2 regions of the Nocardia arthritidis genome follow, and region 1 is predicted to be linked to the other one. Evidence: predicted binding sites of a transcription regulator. Region 1 holds the regulator's gene; the other holds the start of a gene.
What was found. Region 1 encodes HspR, which represses chaperone genes until heat shock. Its sites were predicted from a motif close to ANNTGAGTNNNNNNNACTCANNT; they were not measured.
Positions count from the first base shown of each region.

Region 2: lon (endopeptidase La) is a predicted target of HspR. The motif match lies at 7,100-7,122, and genes of this name have one in related genera.

Region 1 is NZ_CP046172.1:9,469,481-9,479,346, reverse strand. Features, by position in the region: gene F5544_RS43145 (TetR/AcrR family transcriptional regulator) at 20-598, opposite strand; gene dnaK (molecular chaperone DnaK) at 944-2,791, shown strand; gene grpE (nucleotide exchange factor GrpE) at 2,788-3,405, shown strand; gene dnaJ (molecular chaperone DnaJ) at 3,430-4,587, shown strand; gene F5544_RS43125 (heat shock protein transcriptional repressor HspR) at 4,587-4,988, shown strand; gene F5544_RS43120 (FAD-binding oxidoreductase) at 5,633-6,802, shown strand; gene F5544_RS43115 (FAD-binding oxidoreductase) at 6,815-7,597, opposite strand; gene F5544_RS43110 (FAD-binding oxidoreductase) at 7,675-8,832, opposite strand; gene F5544_RS43105 (NADP-dependent oxidoreductase) at 9,073-9,866, opposite strand, start outside.
Region 2 is NZ_CP046172.1:9,928,995-9,938,860, forward strand. Features, by position in the region: gene F5544_RS45385 (acryloyl-CoA reductase) at 38-1,033, opposite strand; gene F5544_RS45390 (DNA polymerase IV) at 1,086-2,150, opposite strand; gene F5544_RS45395 (DUF1707 SHOCT-like domain-containing protein) at 2,259-2,867, shown strand; gene F5544_RS45400 (FAD-dependent monooxygenase) at 2,916-4,514, opposite strand; gene lon (endopeptidase La) at 4,661-7,072, opposite strand; gene F5544_RS45410 (SDR family oxidoreductase) at 7,259-8,014, shown strand; gene F5544_RS47260 (nuclear transport factor 2 family protein) at 8,025-8,159, shown strand; gene F5544_RS45415 (hypothetical protein) at 8,217-8,735, shown strand; gene F5544_RS45420 (PrsW family intramembrane metalloprotease) at 8,732-9,799, shown strand.

The DNA.
Region 1 (9,866 bases):
GCTAATCAGCGTCGGGTGTTCAGATCGTGGCGAGCGCCCCGTCGACAACCCGGTTCAACCGCTCGGGCCCCTGCGCGGTTTTCGACAGAACCTGGAGTCCCACAACGGTATTGAGCAGCAAACTGGCCAGATCCGCGGCGTCGCGCGTGCGATCGATCTCGCCCGCCCGCTGCCCCTCCTCGATCACAGACCGGAAGGCCGCTTCCGTGCGGTCGAACATCCGGCGTACCTGCTCGGCCGCGGCATCATCCGTATTGCCCAGCGCCGCAGCGGTATTGACCGCGAGGCAGCCTCGGCGATCCGGATCGGCGAGAGTGTCCTCGGCGATGAATCGCAGTGCGGTGCACAGCTTCTCCTTGGCGGGTCCCGGTTGTTCCAGCAGGTCGGTGAGTGTGGTCGCCTGCGCCTCGCGATACCGCCGCAGCGCCCGCTCGAACAGCGCGTGCTTGCTGCCGAACGCGTGATAGAGGCTGCCCTTGCCGATACCGAGCGCATCGACCAGATCCTGCGGTGTTGTCGCGGCGTAGCCCTTGCGCCAGAAGACCTCCATGGCCCGCTCGACGGCGGCGTCGGGGTCGAACTGCTTGGGCCTGCCCATGCCGTTGACTCTAGTGTTTTGTACCTGTAGGTCAAATTTAGGAAGTTGCCGGGTCTGGGAATTATTCGCGGATACCGGCCGTTGAGTCTTTCGACAAGGTTGAGCGCGATCGACTCAAGTTCCAGTTGACTCCCGGCCCTCGGGAGGGGCAGGATTGAGCCGACCACGCTCAGCGTTGCTGAGACCGTGCTCTATGAGGGTGCCGAGGCGAATCCCGGGTTACCGGGGGCCTGGGGTATCGGGGCTGGGTCTCGCGACTGCGAAGTCGCTGACGGGCCTTTCGCGGCGGACACCGCGAATCGTCCGGCACCACCACAGATTGTTTTACGTCAACTAGGAGGAACCATGGCTCGTGCGGTCGGAATCGACCTCGGGACCACGAACTCGGTCGTCGCCGTTCTCGAAGGCGGCGAGCCGGTCGTAGTCGCCAACTCGGAGGGATCGCGCACCACCCCGTCGATCGTCGCCTTCGCGAAGAACGGTGAGGTTCTGGTCGGACAGCCGGCCAAGAACCAGGCGGTCACCAATGTCGACCGCACCATCCGCTCGGTCAAGCGGCACATCGGCACGGACTGGAACGTCGACATCGACGGCAAGAAGTACACACCGCAGGAGATTTCCGCGCGCGTGCTGATGAAGCTGAAGCGCGACGCGGAGGCCTACCTCGGTGAGGAGATCACCGACGCGGTCATCACCGTGCCCGCGTACTTCGAGGACGCCCAGCGGCAGGCCACCAAGGAAGCGGGCCAGATCGCCGGCCTGAACGTGCTGCGCATCGTCAACGAGCCCACCGCGGCGGCGCTCGCCTACGGCCTGGACAAGGGCGACAAGGAGCAGACCATCCTGGTCTTCGACCTCGGTGGCGGCACCTTCGACGTCTCGCTGCTGGAAATCGGCGAGGGCGTCGTCGAGGTCCGCGCCACCTCCGGTGACAACCACCTCGGTGGTGACGACTGGGACGAGCGGGTCGTGCAGTGGCTGGTCGACAAGTTCAAGGGCACCAGCGGCATCGACCTGACCAAGGACAAGATGGCGATGCAGCGGCTGCGCGAGGCCGCCGAGAAGGCCAAGATCGAGCTGAGCTCCAGCCAGAGCACCTCGATCAACCTGCCCTACATCACCGTCGACGCGGACAAGAACCCGCTGTTCCTCGACGAGCAGCTCACCCGCGCGGAGTTCCAGAAGATCACCTCCGATCTGCTGGACCGCACCCGTGCGCCGTTCCAGTCGGTGATCAAGGACGCGGGCATCAAGGTGTCCGATATCGATCACGTTGTGCTGGTCGGTGGTTCGACCCGCATGCCCGCCGTCACCGATCTGGTGCGCGAGCTGACCGGCGGCAAGGAGCCCAACAAGGGCGTCAACCCGGACGAGGTCGTCGCCGTCGGCGCCGCGCTGCAGGCCGGTGTGCTCAAGGGTGAGGTCAAGGACGTCCTGCTGCTCGATGTGACCCCGCTGTCGCTGGGCATCGAGACCAAGGGCGGCGTGATGACCAAGCTCATCGAGCGCAACACCACCATTCCGACCAAGCGTTCGGAGACCTTCACCACGGCCGATGACAACCAGCCGTCGGTGCAGATCCAGGTGTTCCAGGGTGAGCGCGAAATCGCCTCGCACAACAAGCTGCTCGGCTCCTTCGAGCTGACCGGCATCCCGCCGGCCCCGCGCGGCGTGCCGCAGATCGAGGTCACCTTCGACATCGACGCCAACGGCATCGTGCACGTGACCGCGAAGGACAAGGGCACCGGCAAGGAGAACACGATCAAGATCCAGGACGGCTCCGGCCTGTCCAAGGAGGAGATCGACCGGATGGTCAAGGACGCGGAGCAGCACGCGGCCGAGGACAAGGCGCGGCGCGAGGAGGCGGAGACCCGCAACCAGGCCGAGTCGCTGGTGCACCAGACCGAGAAGTTCATCAAGGAGAACGAGGACAAGGTGCCCGCGGACGTCAAGTCCAAGGTCGAGGCGGCCATCGCCGAGGCCAACGAGGCGCTGAAGGGCACCGATATCGCCAAGGTGAAGTCCGCGGTGGAGAAGCTGGCGACCGAGTCGCAGGCGCTGGGCCAGGCCATCTACGAGGCCTCGGCGCAGGAGTCGGCCGCGTCGGGTAACGGCGCGTCGAGCGCGGCGGCCGATGATCAGGTCGTGGATGCCGAGGTTGTTGACGAGCCGGTCGACACGGAGAAGAAGTGACACAGGACAACTCCGAACAGGAGCCGATCACCATCGTCGACAATCGAAAGATTGACCCGGAGACCGGTGACGTTCGGGAACCGTTGGCGGACAATGGTTCCGCCGACGGGCCCGAGGGCGATGTCCTCGCCGACACCATCAGCGTCGAACTCGCCGAGCGCACCGCTGATCTGCAGCGGCTGACCGCCGAGTACGCGAACTACCGGCGCCGCGTCGAGCGCGACCGCAAGGCCGCGATCGATTCGGCCAAGGCCGCCGTCGTTGGCGAATTGCTCGGTGTGCTCGACGATCTCGACCGGGCGCGCGCACACGGCGACCTGGAGTCCGGCCCGCTGAAGGGTGTGGCCGACAAGCTGGCCGCCGCCCTGCAGAAGCAGGGTCTGGAGGAATTCGGTTCCGAGGGTGAGCCTTTCGATCCGACGCTGCACGAGGCCGTGCAGCACGAGGGTTCCGGGCACGATCCGGTGATCGGTGTCGTCATGCGCAAGGGCTATCGGTTCGGCGATCGCGTGCTTCGCCACGCGCTCGTCGGGGTAACCGATGGCGTGGCCGATCTCGCTTCGGCCACCACAGAGACAGAGGCATCCGACGATGCCGACGTACAAAACCAATAAGTCTGCGGGAGGAGGAGATACTCGGTGAGTCAGCGGGAGTGGATCGAAAAGGACTTCTACAAGGAGCTGGGTGTCTCCTCCAGCGCCTCCCAGGACGAGATCAAAAAGGCCTACCGCAAGCTGGCCCGCGATCTGCACCCGGACGCGAATCCGGGTGACACCAAGGCCGAGGAGCGCTTCAAGACCGTCAGCGAGGCGCATGCCGTGCTGTCGGATCCGGCCAAGCGCAAGGAATACGACGAGACCCGCAGGCTTTTCGCCGGCGGGTATCCGCGCGGCGGCGGTTTCACGCCGGGCGCGGGCGGCGGATTCTCCAGCGATTTCAATATCGGTGACATCTTCGGCAATGCGGGCGCGGGTGACGGCGGCCTCGGCGATCTACTAGGCGGCCTCTTCAACCGCGGCGGCACCCGGACGTCGAGCAGGCCGCGGCGCGGGGCCGATGTGGAGACCGAGACGACGCTCGGTTTCCGCGAGGCCGCACAGGGTGTCACCGTTCCGCTGCGGATGACGAGTCCGTCGCCGTGCACCACCTGTCACGGCAGCGGGGCCAAACCGGGGACCAGTCCCCGAGTTTGCCCCATCTGCAACGGAACCGGCGTGATCAGCCGCAACCAGGGCGCGTTCGGATTCAGTGAGCCGTGCGACGAATGCCGGGGCACCGGCTCGATCATCGACGACCCGTGCGTCGACTGCCACGGCAGCGGTATCCAGAACCGCACCCGCACCATCACCGTCCGGATTCCGCCGGGTGTCGGTGACGGGCAACGGATTCGGCTGGCCGGGCAGGGTGAGGCCGGGTTGCGGGGCGCGCCGTCGGGCGACCTGTATGTCACCGTGCACGTCAGCCAGGACAAGGTTTTCGGCCGCAACGGCGACGACCTGACCCTGGTGCTGCCGGTGAGCTACAGCGAATTGGTGCTCGGCACAACGGTTTCCGTGCCTACCCTGGAGGGTAGGGTCGGGGTCAAGGTGCCGCCGGGCACCGCCGACGGCCGGATCCTTCGAGTGCGCGGCCGCGGCGTGCCCAAGCGCGGCGGCGGCGCGGGTGACCTGTTGGTCACCGTGAAGGTTGCGGTGCCGCAGAAGCTGGACAACGATGCGAGCGAGGCGCTGAAGCGCTATGCGGAGGCGGAGAAGGCCAGCGGTTTCGATCCACGTGCGGGATGGGCAGGTGCGTGATGTCCACTGATCCGAAGCAGGCGAGCGGCGGTTCGCGGACCGAGTTCTTCATGATCTCGGTCGCGGCCCAACTGGCGGGCATGCACGCGCAGACACTGCGCACCTATGACCGACTCGGTCTGGTTACGCCACAACGTACTTCGGGCGGCGGGCGGCGCTATTCGGCCAGGGACGTCGAGTTGCTGCGCGAGGTGCAGCGGCTGTCCCAGGACGAGGGCGTCAACCTGGCGGGCATCAAGCGCATCATCGAGCTCACCAATCAGGTGGAGGCGCTGCAGCAGCAGCTCGTCGAGACGCGGGCGGAACTGGAACGGCTGCGGGCGGGCTACCGTCCGGATCTCGTTCCGCAGCAGCGCAGTACCGCGCTGGTGGTGTGGCAGCCACGTAATCGGCGTTCGTAACGACCGAACGAGCGGGCCGCGGAGCCGGTTTCACCACTCGGTGACCGGAATTCCGCGGCCCGCTTGTCGTTTTCCGATCTGACACATGATCGTTCGGCAATGCGCCGCAATCGCTTCCGGAACCGATCAGCAAACATCGGTGGCAAGCTGGCAAATCGATGTCCGGTTGTTGCCCTATTGCCCGATTGAATCGTTTTAGAAGCGAATTAGCTGACGGTAAGCTGGAATTCGATCAACCGTCCATCACCGATTGTGTGACTCGTTTGCTATTCGGATTCTGACGTGGTTGGGGAGGCGTGCGGTGTGGCATTCGGTACGGCCGTGAAAACCATTGCGCCGCTGAAGTTGCCACCCGATCGCTCCGCGATCACGAATCGGGATGAATCTTGCAAATCGGGGCAGGCAAATTCGGTGTGCACTCGACCGATTTCCTTGTGGCATAGCGGTCTTGCAGTTTGTTTCAAGCCGGATTTGCGCGCGGGAACCTTGGTTGAACGGAATTACACCGGTGTTGTTTAAACGAAGGATTCCGTTGCTGGCTAACCTCACCTACACTTCTCGGCAACGGCTGCTGTCGAGTGTCCCGCAGCACCCTCACTCGCCGGCACGGGTGTGTTCGAGTGCGAAATGGGGTTGTGACACAAATGGATTCGCGGACTGTCGCTTTGATTCGAACCACGTTCAAGGCGGTTGCTGCGGAGGAAGGGGGGCCGGAGAAGTTGGCGAGATCGTTCTACGCGATCTTGTTCACCGACTACCCCCATGTTCGTGAATTCTTCCCCGCATCAATGGATGCCCAGCGCGACCGCCTGGTCAAGGCGATCATGTACGCGCTCGACCGCCTCGAGGAACCCGACAAGCTGTTGCCATTCCTTGCCCAGCTCGGGCGCGACCACCGCAAATACGGTGTGCAGCCGGAACATTACGTCGCCGTCGGCGCCTCGCTGAAGGCCGCGCTGCGCGGGTTTGCCGACAGTGAGATGTGGACCGACGAGGTGGACGCGGGCTGGGACGAGGGCCTGAAGGTCATCGCCGACACCATGATCGGCGCCGCCGAAAAGGAGACGACGCCGCCCGTCTGGTCCGGCACCGTCGTCGAACGCCGCGACGTGCTACGTAATCTCACCATCGTGCGCCTGCAGCTCGATCAGCCCATGCAATACGCCGCCGGGCAGTACATGAGCGTGCAGGTTCCGGCCCGCCCGCGAATGTGGCGCTACCTTTCCCCCGCGGTGCCCGCAAATGCCAACGGGGAGATCGAATTCCACATTCGCAGCGTGCTGGGCGGTTGGGTCAGCCCGGCCATCGTCGGCCACACCGCCGTCGGCGATCAGTGGCTGCTCGGCTCGCCGCTCGGCGGACTCGGCGTGCCGCGCAACACCAAACGCAAGATGCTGATGGTCGGCTGCGGCACCGGCATCGCCCCGCTGCGGGCCCAGCTGATGGCAATGGCCCAGCGCCGCACCAACCCTCGCGTCCATCTATTCGTCGGCGGGCACCATCCGTGCGACCTCTACGACTTACCGGTGCTGAGCCAGCTCGCCGTCGCCAACAAGTGGCTCACCGTCACCCCGATCGCCGAGAGCGACGAAAACCCTTGGTGGTACCTGGATTCCGGTGAGCCGGAGCCCGAACTGCCCGGTCTCGAACCGCGCGTCATCGGTCAGATCGGCAAGGTGGTCGCCGCACACGGGCCGTGGACCGATCGTGACGTGCAGATCGTCGGCGCGCCATCCATGGTGCAGACCACCAAGTTCCGGCTGATGGCCGCGGGCACGCAGACCAAGAACATCCGGCACGATCCGCTGTTCTGAGCGGTGCTGCGGTCAAATCCCTTCGAACTGAATGAGTTCGGGGGGCGTTCCGGCGGCGACCAAGCGGTCGACGGTGGCCCGCGTCATCGCGGGCGAACCGCAGACGAACACCTGGTGATCGTCGAAAGCCCCATGGGAGGCAACGACATCGGCGAGCGTTCCGACCAGTAGGTCGTCTTCCTGGAAGCCGATGTCCACCCGCGCCTGTTCGTACCATTCATCGGCCCAGCCGGGATCCTCCGGGCTGTCCACCACGGGAATCACGGTGAGCCAAGGTAATTCGTCGGCCAGCAGCACCAGCATGTCCTCGGCGTACAGATCGCGCGGTGAGCGGCCGCCGACGAAGAGATAGGTGCGCGGCGGCTCCGGCTTACGGGCCAATTCCAGGATCTGCGAACGCATCGGCGCCAGACCGGTGCCGCCCGCGACCATCACCACGTCCGGACCCGCCGGATCGATCATGAAAGTGCCCAGGGGAGCGGAGATTCGCCACTCATCGCCCGGTTTGGTGTCGGCAACGATGGAACCGCTGCACCAGCCGCCCGGCACCGTGCGTACGTGGAACTCCAGCTTGCCGTCCAGCGACGGTGGCAACGCGGGGGAGTAGCGCCGCCGCATCCCCGGCAGCTGCGGCACCTGCACCTCGACCGACTGCCCCGCGGTGAACGGAACGAATTCACCGATCAGCCGGATCACCGCGAGATCGTGGCGCAGCCGGTGATGACCGACGACGGTGGCGGTCCATTCGGGCTCCCGATGCAGCCCGTTGCCGAGCGCGCCCGGGTTGATATCCATATTTGCCGTATCCAATCTTGTCGCGCCAATGGCGCGAGAACTCTTCGTACTCGCGTGAATCGTCGGATGCGACTACCTCACACCGGATCGCAGCTGATGTTCTGCTCCGGGGTGCCGACCGCGATGAGCGCGCGGCGGGTGTCGGCGATCATCCTGGCCGAACCGGCGATCTGGATCTGCCGGTCCGCCCATGCGCCGAAGCTCGCAACCACGGCGCCGAGATTACCGATCAGCCGTCGATGCATGCCGTACGGTGCGTCGGCGGGCGGATGCGGATACCACCACGGATTGGTCTTCTGTTCGCAGACCGGAACGACGGTGAGCCACGGATTGCTTTGCGAGAGCTGCCACATGTTCTCCACGTCGTACAGATCGCACGGGTAGCGGCCGCCGATGAAGAAGTGCACCCGCGGATTGATGCCGCGCTGGCCCATCTCGATCAGCTGCGCGCGTAGTGGCGCTATTCCGGTGCCCGCACCGATCAGCAGCACGTCGCGGCCGCTGTCCCGGTCGACGTGCAGGCCGCCGAGCGGGCCGGCGATCTGCCACCGGTCACCGACCCTGGTCTCGTTGACGATGGCCGGGCTGACCCAGCCGCCGCGCACCTTGCGGACGTGGAATTCGATCTCCCCGTACGGATTCGAGGGAATTGCGGGCGAGAAGTAGCGCCACATCTTCGGCCGCTGCGGTATCGCGACCGGAACATACTGCCCGGCCTGATACGGCACCGGGCTGTCGGATTGCAGCCGCACGATGGCCAGATCCTCCAGCACCCGCCGATGGCCGACAACCGTCGCCTCCCAGTACGGCTGCGACTTGTCCGAATTGGCGCCGATGGCCATGGACGCCGATATGAGGATGGTGATGTCGCGCCAACCCTCCTCCAGCGCGCGGTTCCACGCGCTGCCGTTGTACGCGCGGAACGCCGCGAGCAGGGCGCGGCCCGCCAGATCGTAATGAGCCGCCTCGACACCGTATTTGCGATGGTCGCGGGCCAACTGCTCCAGAAACTTCTGGGCCCGTTGCCAGTCCTCGAGATGGTCGATGACGTACTGGATGGCCGTGACCAGCCGCTTGGGCTGCATATCCATGGCGGGCGGGAACAGTTCGCGAAGTCTGGGATTCTCGGCGAACAGGTGACCGTAGAACGCACTGATCAACCGCTCGGGTCCGTTCGGTGATTCGGTCACCGAACGGAAGTTGGCGCGGACCAGCGCTGCTGAACGCGCATCCACGACGTGGAGCTTCCTTTCCCTCTGATGAGCTGCCCGGCGACCTTCCCGTAACCGGCGGTCCTCCGTGGTCAAGTATCCCTGAAAATGCCGTGGCCGGGTGCTTATCGGTGGGAGCACCGAACCCGCGGGTAACCGGTGGGCAAACTACATGGTCCAGCATGGTTACGAGACCGAATCGGCCGGACTTTTTCGACGGTGAAACCAACGCGGAGGGTGGCGCATTGGTTCCCGCTCGTTTGGTCAGATGGCCAGGACCGTCTTGCCGCGCGCGCCGGTGGCGCCGATCGCCGAGGCCGCCTCCGCCATGGGCACCGTCCGGTCGACCGGCACCACCACGTCGCCGTCCGCGACCCGGACCAGCAGCCGGGCCAATTCCGGCGCGCCGCCCTTGGATTCGATATTGCCGCCGCGAATACCTCGGCCGCGCAACGCATCCTCGTCGGCGGACCAGATGGTGGAGTAGACGACGCCGCCGTCGTGCACCAGGGTGGTCAGCTCGGCCAGCGCCTCCGGCGGGCTCACCAGATCGAACAGCACGTCGACGCCGTCCGGGTGCAGCGCGCGGATCTGCTCGGTGACCGGGCCGGACGTGTAGTCGATGGTTTCGGCCGCGCCGAGCCGCGTCACCTGATCCGCCGCCGGGCCGCGCGCGGTCGCGATCACATGCGCGCCTGCGATATTGGCCAGCTGCACCAGGAATGAGCCGACGCCGCCGGTCGCGCCGATGATCAGCACCAGCTGCCCCGGCTGGATCTTCGCCGCGTCGACGATGTCCTGCGCGGTCATACCCGCGGTCGGCAGGGCAGCGGCGGCGACGGTGGAGACCCCGTCGGGGATGGGCACCAGGGTGCCGTGTTCCGGGGCGACCGCGTATTCGGCGAAGCTGCCGTGGCCGACCGGCGGATAGAGGAATTTGCCGACCACCCGGTCGCCGACGCCGAATTCGGTGACGCCGGGCCCGACCGATGCGATGGTGCCCGCCCCGTCGACCCCGAGGATCATCGGAAAGTCGTGCGGCAGTTTGCCGTCCAGGA
Region 2 (9,866 bases), 460 kb from region 1:
GAGCGTCAGCGAGGCGTCGTCGTGCGTACCCCGCCGATCAGAATTCGCCCGCGACACCCAGAATCGTTCGGCCCGAATGCGTTCCACCCTGGATGGCCCGCAGCACCTTTTCCGCGTCGGTGATGGGCGCGTAGTTCTCCAACCGCGAAAGATGTTGCGGCCGATACTCTTTGCCGAGTTTGGTCCACAGCTCCCGGCGCCGGTCGATCGGCACGTACGCCGAATCGATGCCGAGCAGCGCGACACCGCGCAGGATGAACGGCATAACCGTGGTCGGCAGGTCGGAGCCGCCGGTGAGCCCGCTGACGGCGACCGCGCCGCCGTAGCCGATCGAACTCAGGATGTAGGCCAGCGACTTGCCGCCGACGCTGTCCACCGCGGCGGCCCACTGCGCCTTGCCGAGCGGACGCAGCTTGGCCTCGGGATCCTCGGGCAGCCTGCCGATCACCTCGTTCGCGCCGAGTTCGGTGAGCAGATCGCCCGCGTCGGTCTTACCGGTCGACGCGATCACCTCGAAGCCGAGGCCGGACAGAATATCCACCGCGACGCTGCCGACACCGCCGGTCGCGCCGGTGACCAGGACCGCCCCGTCGTCGGGGGTGAGGCCGCGATCGAGCAGCGACTGCACGCTCAGCGCCGCGGTGAAACCCGCGGTGCCCAGCGCGGCGGCGTCCCTGGCGTTGAGCGTGTCCAGTTTGACCACCCAGTCGGCGGGCACCCTGGCGTATTCGGCGAAGCCGCCGTTGTGCGACACCCCGATGTCGTAGCCGTGCGCGACCACCAGATCGCCCGGCGCGAAATCGTCGACGTCGGTGGCGAAGACCTCACCGATGATGTCGATGCCGGGAATGATCGGATACTTGCGCACCACACCACCGCGCGGGGTGATCGCGAGGGCGTCCTTATAGTTCGCGCTCGAGTAGTGCACCTTGATCGTGACGTCGCCAGGTCCGAGGAAATCCGCACCGACCTGCTGGCGCGCCAGCACGATCCCGCTGTCCGATTCGTGTGCCACCATCGCCAAGAACTCCATGGACTCGAGCATACGAGCGGCGCGGGCGATCGGCGCGGCTATGAAACGCGCGCTACTGCGGCACCAACTCCAGCCGGACGCCGAGCAGCCGCACGGGCCGATCCAGCTCGAATCGGTCGACGATGCGCAGCGCCGCCGCCACGATCGTCGGCACATCGGTGGTGGGCTCGGCCAGCTTCTCCTGTTTGCTGCGGGTGTAGAAGGTGTTGCTGCGCACGGTCACCGAGACCCGCATCGGGATCCGGCCCGCGGCGGCCATCTCCTCGGCGACCTCGGTGGCCAGGCGAGCCACCTGGGCGCGGATCTCGGCACGGTCGGTGAGATCGTGTGGGAAGGTCTCGGATTTGCTGCGGCCCACCGGAATTCGCGGCTTCTCGGTCACCTCGGTATCGCCCTTGCCGCGGCCGAGCACCCACAGATACGGGCCCGTGTTCGGGCCGAATTCGGCGGCGAGACGGTGCCGATCGGCGGACATCAGGTCGGCGACGGTGTTTATGCCGAGTTCGGCGAGCCGGGCCGCGATCCGGCTGCCGATGCCCCACAGCGCGTTCGTCGGCCGGTGCGCCATCACCTCCGACCAGTTGGCGGCGGTGAGCCGGAACATCCCCTGTGCGGCGGCGATATTCGGCTCGGCCGAATCCTTGTGCGACGACTTGGCGAAGCCGGTGGCCAGCTTGGCGGTGAGCTTGTTGTCCCCGATGCCGATGGCGCAGGTGAGCTCCAATGTGGCGATGGCGGCGCGGATTTCGCGGGCCAGCGCCTCCGGATCGTCGGTGTCGGCGGCGAGGAAGGCTTCGTCCCAGCCCCAGACCTCGACCCGGCCCGGGAAGGTGCGCAGCAGCGACATGACCTCGTCCGACGCCTCCTCGTAGGTGGTCATATCCAGTGGCAGGAAGATGCCGTCCGGACATTTGCGCTGTGCGCTGCGCAGCGCCATCCCGGCCCGCACGCCGTAGGCCCTTGCCGGATAGGACGCGCAGGTCACCACCTTGCGGGGCTCGGTGGGGTCGCCGTTGCCGCCGACGATGACCGGCAGGCCGCGCAGCTCCGGATGACGGCGGAATTCCACCGCTGCCTGGAACTGGTCGAGATCGACGTGCAACAGCCAACGGGCCATAGGTCGTTCCTACCGCACACCGGTGACAACCTGGGGACTTCCGGACATCGGGTCGCGACCGCCGCCGAGCCGTACGATTCCGGAGAGAGTGAGCGAGGGGAGGTCCACATGGCCGACACATTCGAACCGCGGCTGCCGGCGCAGGTTCCGCAGAATCTGATCGGCGATACCGATCGCGAGCTGGTCGCGCGCCAGCTGCAGCGCGCCGTCGAGGAGGGCAGGATCGATCTGTTCGAACTGGATAAGCGGCTCGTCGCGGTATACGCGGCGCGAACCTCGACCGAACTCGTCGCGGTCACCGCCGATCTGCCCGTGCCGGTGGCCGAACCACTGGAGCTGCGCACCGGGAGCGGATCGCGGGAGAAGGTCGGCAACTGGATCGTCCCGTCCGAGATCACCCTCGAAGTCCGTTCCGGCTCGATAAAACTCGATTTCACGGAGGCGTTCTGCCCGCACACCGAGGTGACGGTACGGGTCCAGGTGGGGTCGGGCCATGTGCAGCTGATCATGCCGCGCGGCTGGCAGGTCGAGTTCGATCGAATCGAGGTCCGCAGCGGCGACCTGCAGAGCAAGGTGACCGAACCGCGGCAGCCGGGTGCGCCGCTGCTGCGATTCGAGGGCCAGGTCGGTTCGGGTTCGGTGCTGGCCCGCTATCCCCGCCCGCCGCGCCGGTCGTTCTGGGCGTGGCTGCTGCGCCGCCCGCGTCCGGTGGCCTGATAACCGGCCGGTGGCCGGATCACGAACGGCGGCAACAACTCACGACGATCACGCGGACTCCGCGTAATCGGCCGCGGTGACCCGGCCGGTGATCCGGCGCACCACCTCGGTGAGCGATGCCGGATCCAGACCCGCGTCCGAGCGCGCCGCGACATACATATCCGGGCGCACCAGCAGCGCACCGCCCTCCGGCAGCCCGGTGCACGCCGACCACTCCGCGGCGGGCAGCGCGTCGACGGTGATGTCGATTCCGGTGTCGCGCTGGGCTTTTGCCGCCGCATCGCGCCAGCGCGCCGAGGTGCCCACGATGAGCAGACCGAAACCGGGGCCGGGCAGGTCGACGGTGGAGACCTGCTCGTCGGCGTCGATCCACATATGCGGCACCCTGGTGCCGACCTGGCCGGTCAATTCCGGGACGTGCCCGGCGGATTCGCCGCCGAACAGGGCCGTGGATTCGTATCGGTATTTCATCAGCACGGTGCCGAAATCCAGCTTCCCGGCGAAGGCTTCGGCATTGTCAGCGGTCCGGATGCCGTAGCGGGCATCGAAATCCACATTCCGCATTGTCTGTTCAACGGCGACGACGGCACGGGGTCGGCGTTCGGTCTGGTAGCTGTCCAACAGCGCGTCCTCGGCGACACCGGACCATACGGCCGCGAGCTTCCACACCAGATTGTGCGCGTCGGCGATACCGGTGTTCGCGCCGAAACCGCCCCACGGCGCGTGCCGGTGGGCCGCGTCACCCACGAGGAAGATACGGCCGCGGCGGTATTCGTCGGCGACGAAAACGCCAGTGTCCCAAGCCGCTTTGCCGAGAACATCGACTGGAATATCGGGGATGCCGACGGCTGCGCGGATCAATTCGACGCAGCGCGTGTCCGGGTAGTCGGCGATGCTTTCCCGATCTGGATCGTATTCGAGATGGAACGACCATTCATCGGTGTTGTTCTTCGCCAGCACCAGGCAGCGCACAGTGTCATTGCGAATTTCGCACTGGCTGAAGGTTTTTCCGCCGAGCACCGCGGTGAGGTCGACCCGCGCGAAGGTATTGATGTAATGCTCGGTCGGCGCCACCGTCCAGCCGCCGATGCCGAGCGTCTGCCGGACCGGACTGCTCGCGCCGTCGGCGGCGATAAGGTAATCGGCGCGAATGATCCTCTTGCCCTTGGCATCTCGCACGCGGGCCGTGACACCGGTGGTGTCCGCATCGAATTCGATCAACTCGGTACCGAAGCGCAGATCGCCACCGCGGGCCCGGGCCGTTTCGACCAACGCCGGTTCGAGCGACACCTGTGGGGCGAAGCAAAACTTGGACGGACTCGCCACGCCGCCCGCGACGCCGTGGCGCAGGTGCCCGAGATCCAGCTGAGTCGCGGTGGTCAGGGTCGCGCCACGGCTCGCTCCGCCGAAGGAGCCCGCCTTGACCACGCCCGCGGAAACCTGCTCGACCTGCCGCTCGACACCGACCTGCCGGAACATCTCGCTGGTCCTGGTGTGTACGCCGCGGGCGCGGGGCAACGCCGACACGGAGTTCCTGCGTTCGACGAGAAGATAAGGGATGCCGTGATATTCGAGGAACAGTGCGGTCGAGATACCGACCAGGCCGCCCCCGACCACGAGCACCGGGACACGTTCGGTTGTTGTCATGGGCCAAGTTTCGGTACGGACGCTTGCACGACTCTTGCATCGCGGTGTCGGCCTGCCGGCCCGGTCCGCTCCACGCCGAGCAAGACGCGGATAAACAAACGAGCCGTGCGTGTCCGAGGACAACGCACGGCTCGTTCGCGATCCGATCAGGCGGTCGCCGCGAAGGCGGGACCGTCCAGTGCCGGTTCGGCCACCGGCTCGATGGCGTACGCCAGGATCTCGGCCACATCGGCGACCGGCCGGACATCCAGTGCGGCAAGCACATCCGCCGGGACCTCGTCCAGATCCGGCTCGTTGCGGGCCGGGATGAACACGGTCTTCAACCCGGCGCGCTGGGCGGCGAGCAGTTTCTGCTGCACCCCGCCGATCGGCAGCACCCGGCCGTTCAGCGTGACCTCACCGGTCATGCCGACATCCGCGCGCACCTGCCTGCCCAGCGCCAGCGACACCAGGGCGGTGACCATGGTGACGCCCGCGGACGGACCGTCCTTCGGCACCGCGCCCGCCGGGAAGTGGATGTGGATATTGCGATCGAGCACCTTCGGTTCGATCCCGATCTCCTCCAGGTGTGAGCGCACGTAGGTCAGCGCGATCTGCGCCGATTCCTTCATGACGTCGCCCAACTGGCCGGTCAGGGTCAGCGAGCGCTCACCCTCGGCGGCGTTGGCCTCGATGTAGAGGACGTCGCCGCCCGCGCCGGTCACCGCGAGGCCGGTCGCGACGCCGGGCACCGCGGTGCGTTCCACCGAATCCGGGGTGAACCGCGGACGGCCGAGGTAATCCTTCAGATCGGCCACGTCGATCTCCAGTTGCCTTGCGGCCGAGCCGGATTCGACCTTCGGCAGGTCGTAGCCCAGATCTGCGTCGTAGCCCAGGTCGACCTTCGTCGGCCCCTCGGACAGCCGGGTGGCCGCCTTGCGCAGCGCCTTCGCTATCAGCCGCTCCATCTGCCGCACACCGGCTTCCCTGGTGTAGTTCGCGGCGATCTCGCGCAGCGCCGCCTCGGTGATCGAAACCTCCTCGGCGGTAAGGGCATTGCGCTCCAACTGCCGCGGCACCAGGAAGTCGCGGGCGATGGCCACCTTGTCGGCCTCGGTGTAGCCGTCCACGGTGATCAGCTCCATCCGGTCCAGCAGCGGGCCGGGGATGGTCTCCATGACGTTGGCGGTCGCGATGAACAGCACATCGGACAGGTCGAGATCCAGATCCAGGTAGTGGTCGCGGAAGGTGTGGTTCTGCGCCGGATCCAGCACCTCGAGCAGCGCCGCCGCGGGATCGCCGCGGAAATCGGAGCCGACCTTGTCGATCTCGTCCAGCAGCACAACGGGATTCATCGATCCCGCCTCCTTCATGGCGCGCACGATCCGGCCCGGCAGCGCACCGACATAGGTGCGCCGGTGACCCCGGATCTCGGCCTCGTCGCGCACGCCGCCGAGTGCGACGCGAACGAACTTGCGGCCGAGTGCCCGCGCCACGGATTCACCCAGCGAGGTCTTGCCGACACCGGGCGGGCCGACCAGCACCAGCACCGCGCCGGAGCCGCGACCGCCCACCACCTCCAGGCCGCGCTGGGCCCGCCGGGCGCGCACGGCCAGGTATTCGACCATCCGGTCCTTGACCTCGTCCAGGCCGTGGTGGTCGGCGTCCAGCACCGCCCGCGCGGCCGAAACATCGGTGGAGTCGGTGGTTTTCACGCTCCACGGCAGCTCGAGCACGGTATCGAGCCAGGTGCGGATCCAACCGGATTCCGGGCTCTGGTCGCTGGAGCGCTCCAGCCGGTCCACCTCGCGCAGCGCGGCCTGACGGACATTGTCGGGCAGGTCGGCCTGCTCGACGCGGGTCCGGTAATCGTCGGCGCCGTCGGGCTCGCCCTCGCCGAGTTCCTTGCGAATGGCGTTGAGCTGCTGGCGCAACAGGAATTCGCGCTGGCTCTTCTCCACGTTCTCGCGGACCTCGTCGCTGATCTTCTCGGTGACCTCGGCCTCGGCGATATGCGCCTTGGTCCAGTCGATCAGCGTGGTCAAACGCTTTGCCACATCCGGGGTTTCGAGCAGTTCACGCTTCTGTTCCGGCGTCAGGTAGCTGGCGTAGCCCGCGGTGTCGGCGATGGCCGACGGATCGGTCAGCTGGTTGACCGCGTCGATGATCTGCCACGCCTCGCGGCGCTGCAGCACCGAGACCACCAGCTTCTTGTATTCGGCGGCGAGTTCCCTGGTCCGGCCGTCGGGGGCGGGTGTATCGACCGGTTCGGCCTCGACCCAGAGGGCGGCGCCGGGTCCGGTGACCCCGTGTCCGATCTTCGCGCGGCGCTCGGCCTTCAGCACGGCGGCGGGCGCGCCGCCGCGCATCCTGCCGACCTGTTCGATGGTGGCGACGACGCCGTAGCTGGCGTACCCCTCGTCGAGCCGAGGCGCGATGAGAACCTGGCCCTCCTTGGCGGCGCGCGCGGCGTCGATCGCGGCCTGCGCGGCCTCGTCCAGCTCGATGGGCACGACCATGCCCGGCAGCACGATCGGATCGGTCAGGAACAGCACCGGCAGGTTCTGTGGTGTAGTCACGTCTTCGACCCTTCTTCAGTACGCAAAAGTTGAGCGATGCCTACTCAACCCCGCTCCCCTCCGGTTTGTTCCGCACCTGGTCCGACGTTCGCTGAGGGCGAATCACCCACCTCCCGCCGAGGTTCGATGGGCACCTCAGGGTGCCTATCGGCACTGCCAGGCTGGTGCGGAGGACAGGAGGAATTGATGGACAACCGAGGCAAAATCGCGGTGGTAACCGGCGGGAACAAAGGGATCGGCTACCAGATCGTGCGGCAATTGGCGGCTGCGGGACTCACCGTTTATCTGGGTGCGCGAGATGTGGAGCGCGGGTCGACGGCGGCCGAGAAATTGGTGGCGGACGGATTGGATGTGCGCGTCCTCCGACTCGATGTGACCGATCCGTCGTCGGTCGGGGTGGCCGCCGAGCAGGTGGCGGGCGATTTCGGCAGGCTCGATGTGCTGGTCAACAATGCGGGCGTGGTGGTGGAGTGGGGGATCCCCGTCAGCGAGATCACCGCCGAGCAGCTGCGCACCGCCTTCGATACGAATGTATTCGGCGTCGTGACGGTGACCAACGCCTTCCTGCCACTACTGCGGCGCTCGGCCGCGGCTCGCATCGTGAACATGTCCAGCCCACTCGGGTCGCTGACGCTGCTCAGTGACCCGGACAACCCGATCTCCACGCGGGGTCTGCTGGCCTACAGCTCGTCCAAGGCCGCGTTGAACGCCGTCACGGTGCTGTACGCCAATGCACTGCGCGCCTCGGGGGCCAAGGTGAACTCGGCGAATCCAGGCCTGGCGGCGACCGACCTCAATGCCGATTCACCGTTCAGCCGCGGCGTCCTCACCGCCGAACAGGCCGCGGCGGTGCCGGTGCGGCTGGCCCTGCTGGACGCCGACGGACCGACCGGAGCATTCCTCGGCGCCGACGGGCCGGCGGAGACCGTCATTCCCTGGTGAACCACGTCATATGACGTTCGCGCCCGGCGACCGAGGCAGCGCGATCATGGACATCTTCCGGATCGCCGACGGCAGAATCGTCGAGCACTGGGATGTCGGACAGGAGATCCCCGAGACGGCCGCCGACGACAACTCCATGTTCTGAGGCGGCACCGCGAGTCATATCGGGCACTTTGGACGGCGCGGCCCCAAGATGGGCGTTATGCGTGATTGGCGGCAGGCGGGGCTGGTGCTCGCGGCGACTGCGGTGTTGATCGGCGGACCCGTCGTGATCTCGGCGAACGTGCCGACGAAGCAGACGCCGGTCGGCGCCGAGCGGATCGAGGTGACCGCGCCTGGCGATTCGCCCGATACGGTCGGCTTCACCGGCGTGAACGGGTGGTCGCGCAGGCCCACCGGGGACCAGACCACCGCACTGCTGGACGCGCCCGACGGTTCGGTACTGCTGGTGACGGTGGCCAATGGCGTCACCGATCTGCCCGCCGCACTCGAGTGGCGGCGAAAAGTGTTGGGACTACAGGCCTTCGACGCGGTATTCGACGGCGGCGAGATCGGCAACCCGGCCGGATTCCACGGGCTCACCTGCCGGGCCGCCACCGCATCCGGAGTGTGCGCGGTGATCGGGAAGGACAACCTGGTGGTGAGCATCGCGCTCGCGGGCGGCGGCGCGCGGCTGCCGGAACTGCTGCCGATCGTGCAGAGCGTGCAGGTGGCGTCATGAGGTGGTTTCAGCCGAGTTCGGCGCTGTTCTGGGTGTATTTCCTGATCGTCTGCGTCGGCTGGGCCGGTCTGGTGCTGCAGTTGCTCGGCGTCTTCGCGCTGACGGCGTCGGAGGTGCTGGTCGGCTTGCCCTTCACGCTGGCCACCCTGGTGATCTTCGGCTGGGTCATCATCCGGCTGGACAGTCTGCGGGCGCGGCATGTGCTGCGCACCGGCCTGCGGTTCGGCTTCCTGTGGGGCGCGATGGCCGGGCCCGGTATCGCACTGTTCGGCAACGACCACCTGATGCGGGTGGTGCAGAACATCGCGGGCGACGATTTCGCCAACGACTGGCAGGCGCCGATCTCCGCGACCATCGTCGAGGAGGGCATCAAGGGCATCGGCGTATTCACCGTCGCCTGGCTCGGGCGGTGGATATTCGTCCGGCCGATGCACGGGCTGCTGCTCGGCGGCTGTGTCGGGCTCGGCTTCCAAGTGGTTGAGGATCTGATCTACGAGGCCAACGCGGGCTTGACCTCGGCGCAGGGCGGTGCGACGCCCGCCATCCTGGTCGGGGCGGTCCGGCTCGTCGCGGGTATCGCATCGCACTGGATGTTCACCGCGCTGGCCGGTATCGGCATCGTCGTCGCGGTGGCGCGGCGGGACTGGTCGATGACGCGCAGGCTCGGCGTATTCGCGGTCTTCTATTCGATGGGGTGCGCGCTGCACTTCGGTTGGGACGCACCGGATACCGCGCACATCGAATACCTCGGCATCGGGCTCAAGCTGGTCGTCTACGTCGTGTTCTTCGCGGCCGTATACGCCTGGGTGCTGCGCGGGGAACGGGAGTGGTTCCGTTCGATGATTCCGATAGCCGCCGCCCGCGGTATCGCGACGCCGGAGCAGCTGGCCACGCTGATCACCCGTCGCAGCCGGCGCGCCGCCCGCAAACCCCTTCGGGCACAGGGTTATTCGAATCGCCAACTGATCGAAGGGCAGCGTGGGCTGCTGGAGCGGATGCAGCGTCTCGGCACCGAACCGGTCGACCGGCTCGTCGCCGCGGGCGGCTGGCCCGCGACGCGTTGACACCTCGGAGAGGGCAATGAGAATGTGGGGCCGCAGCTATCTCATACCGACGGTCACGTCGGTTTCG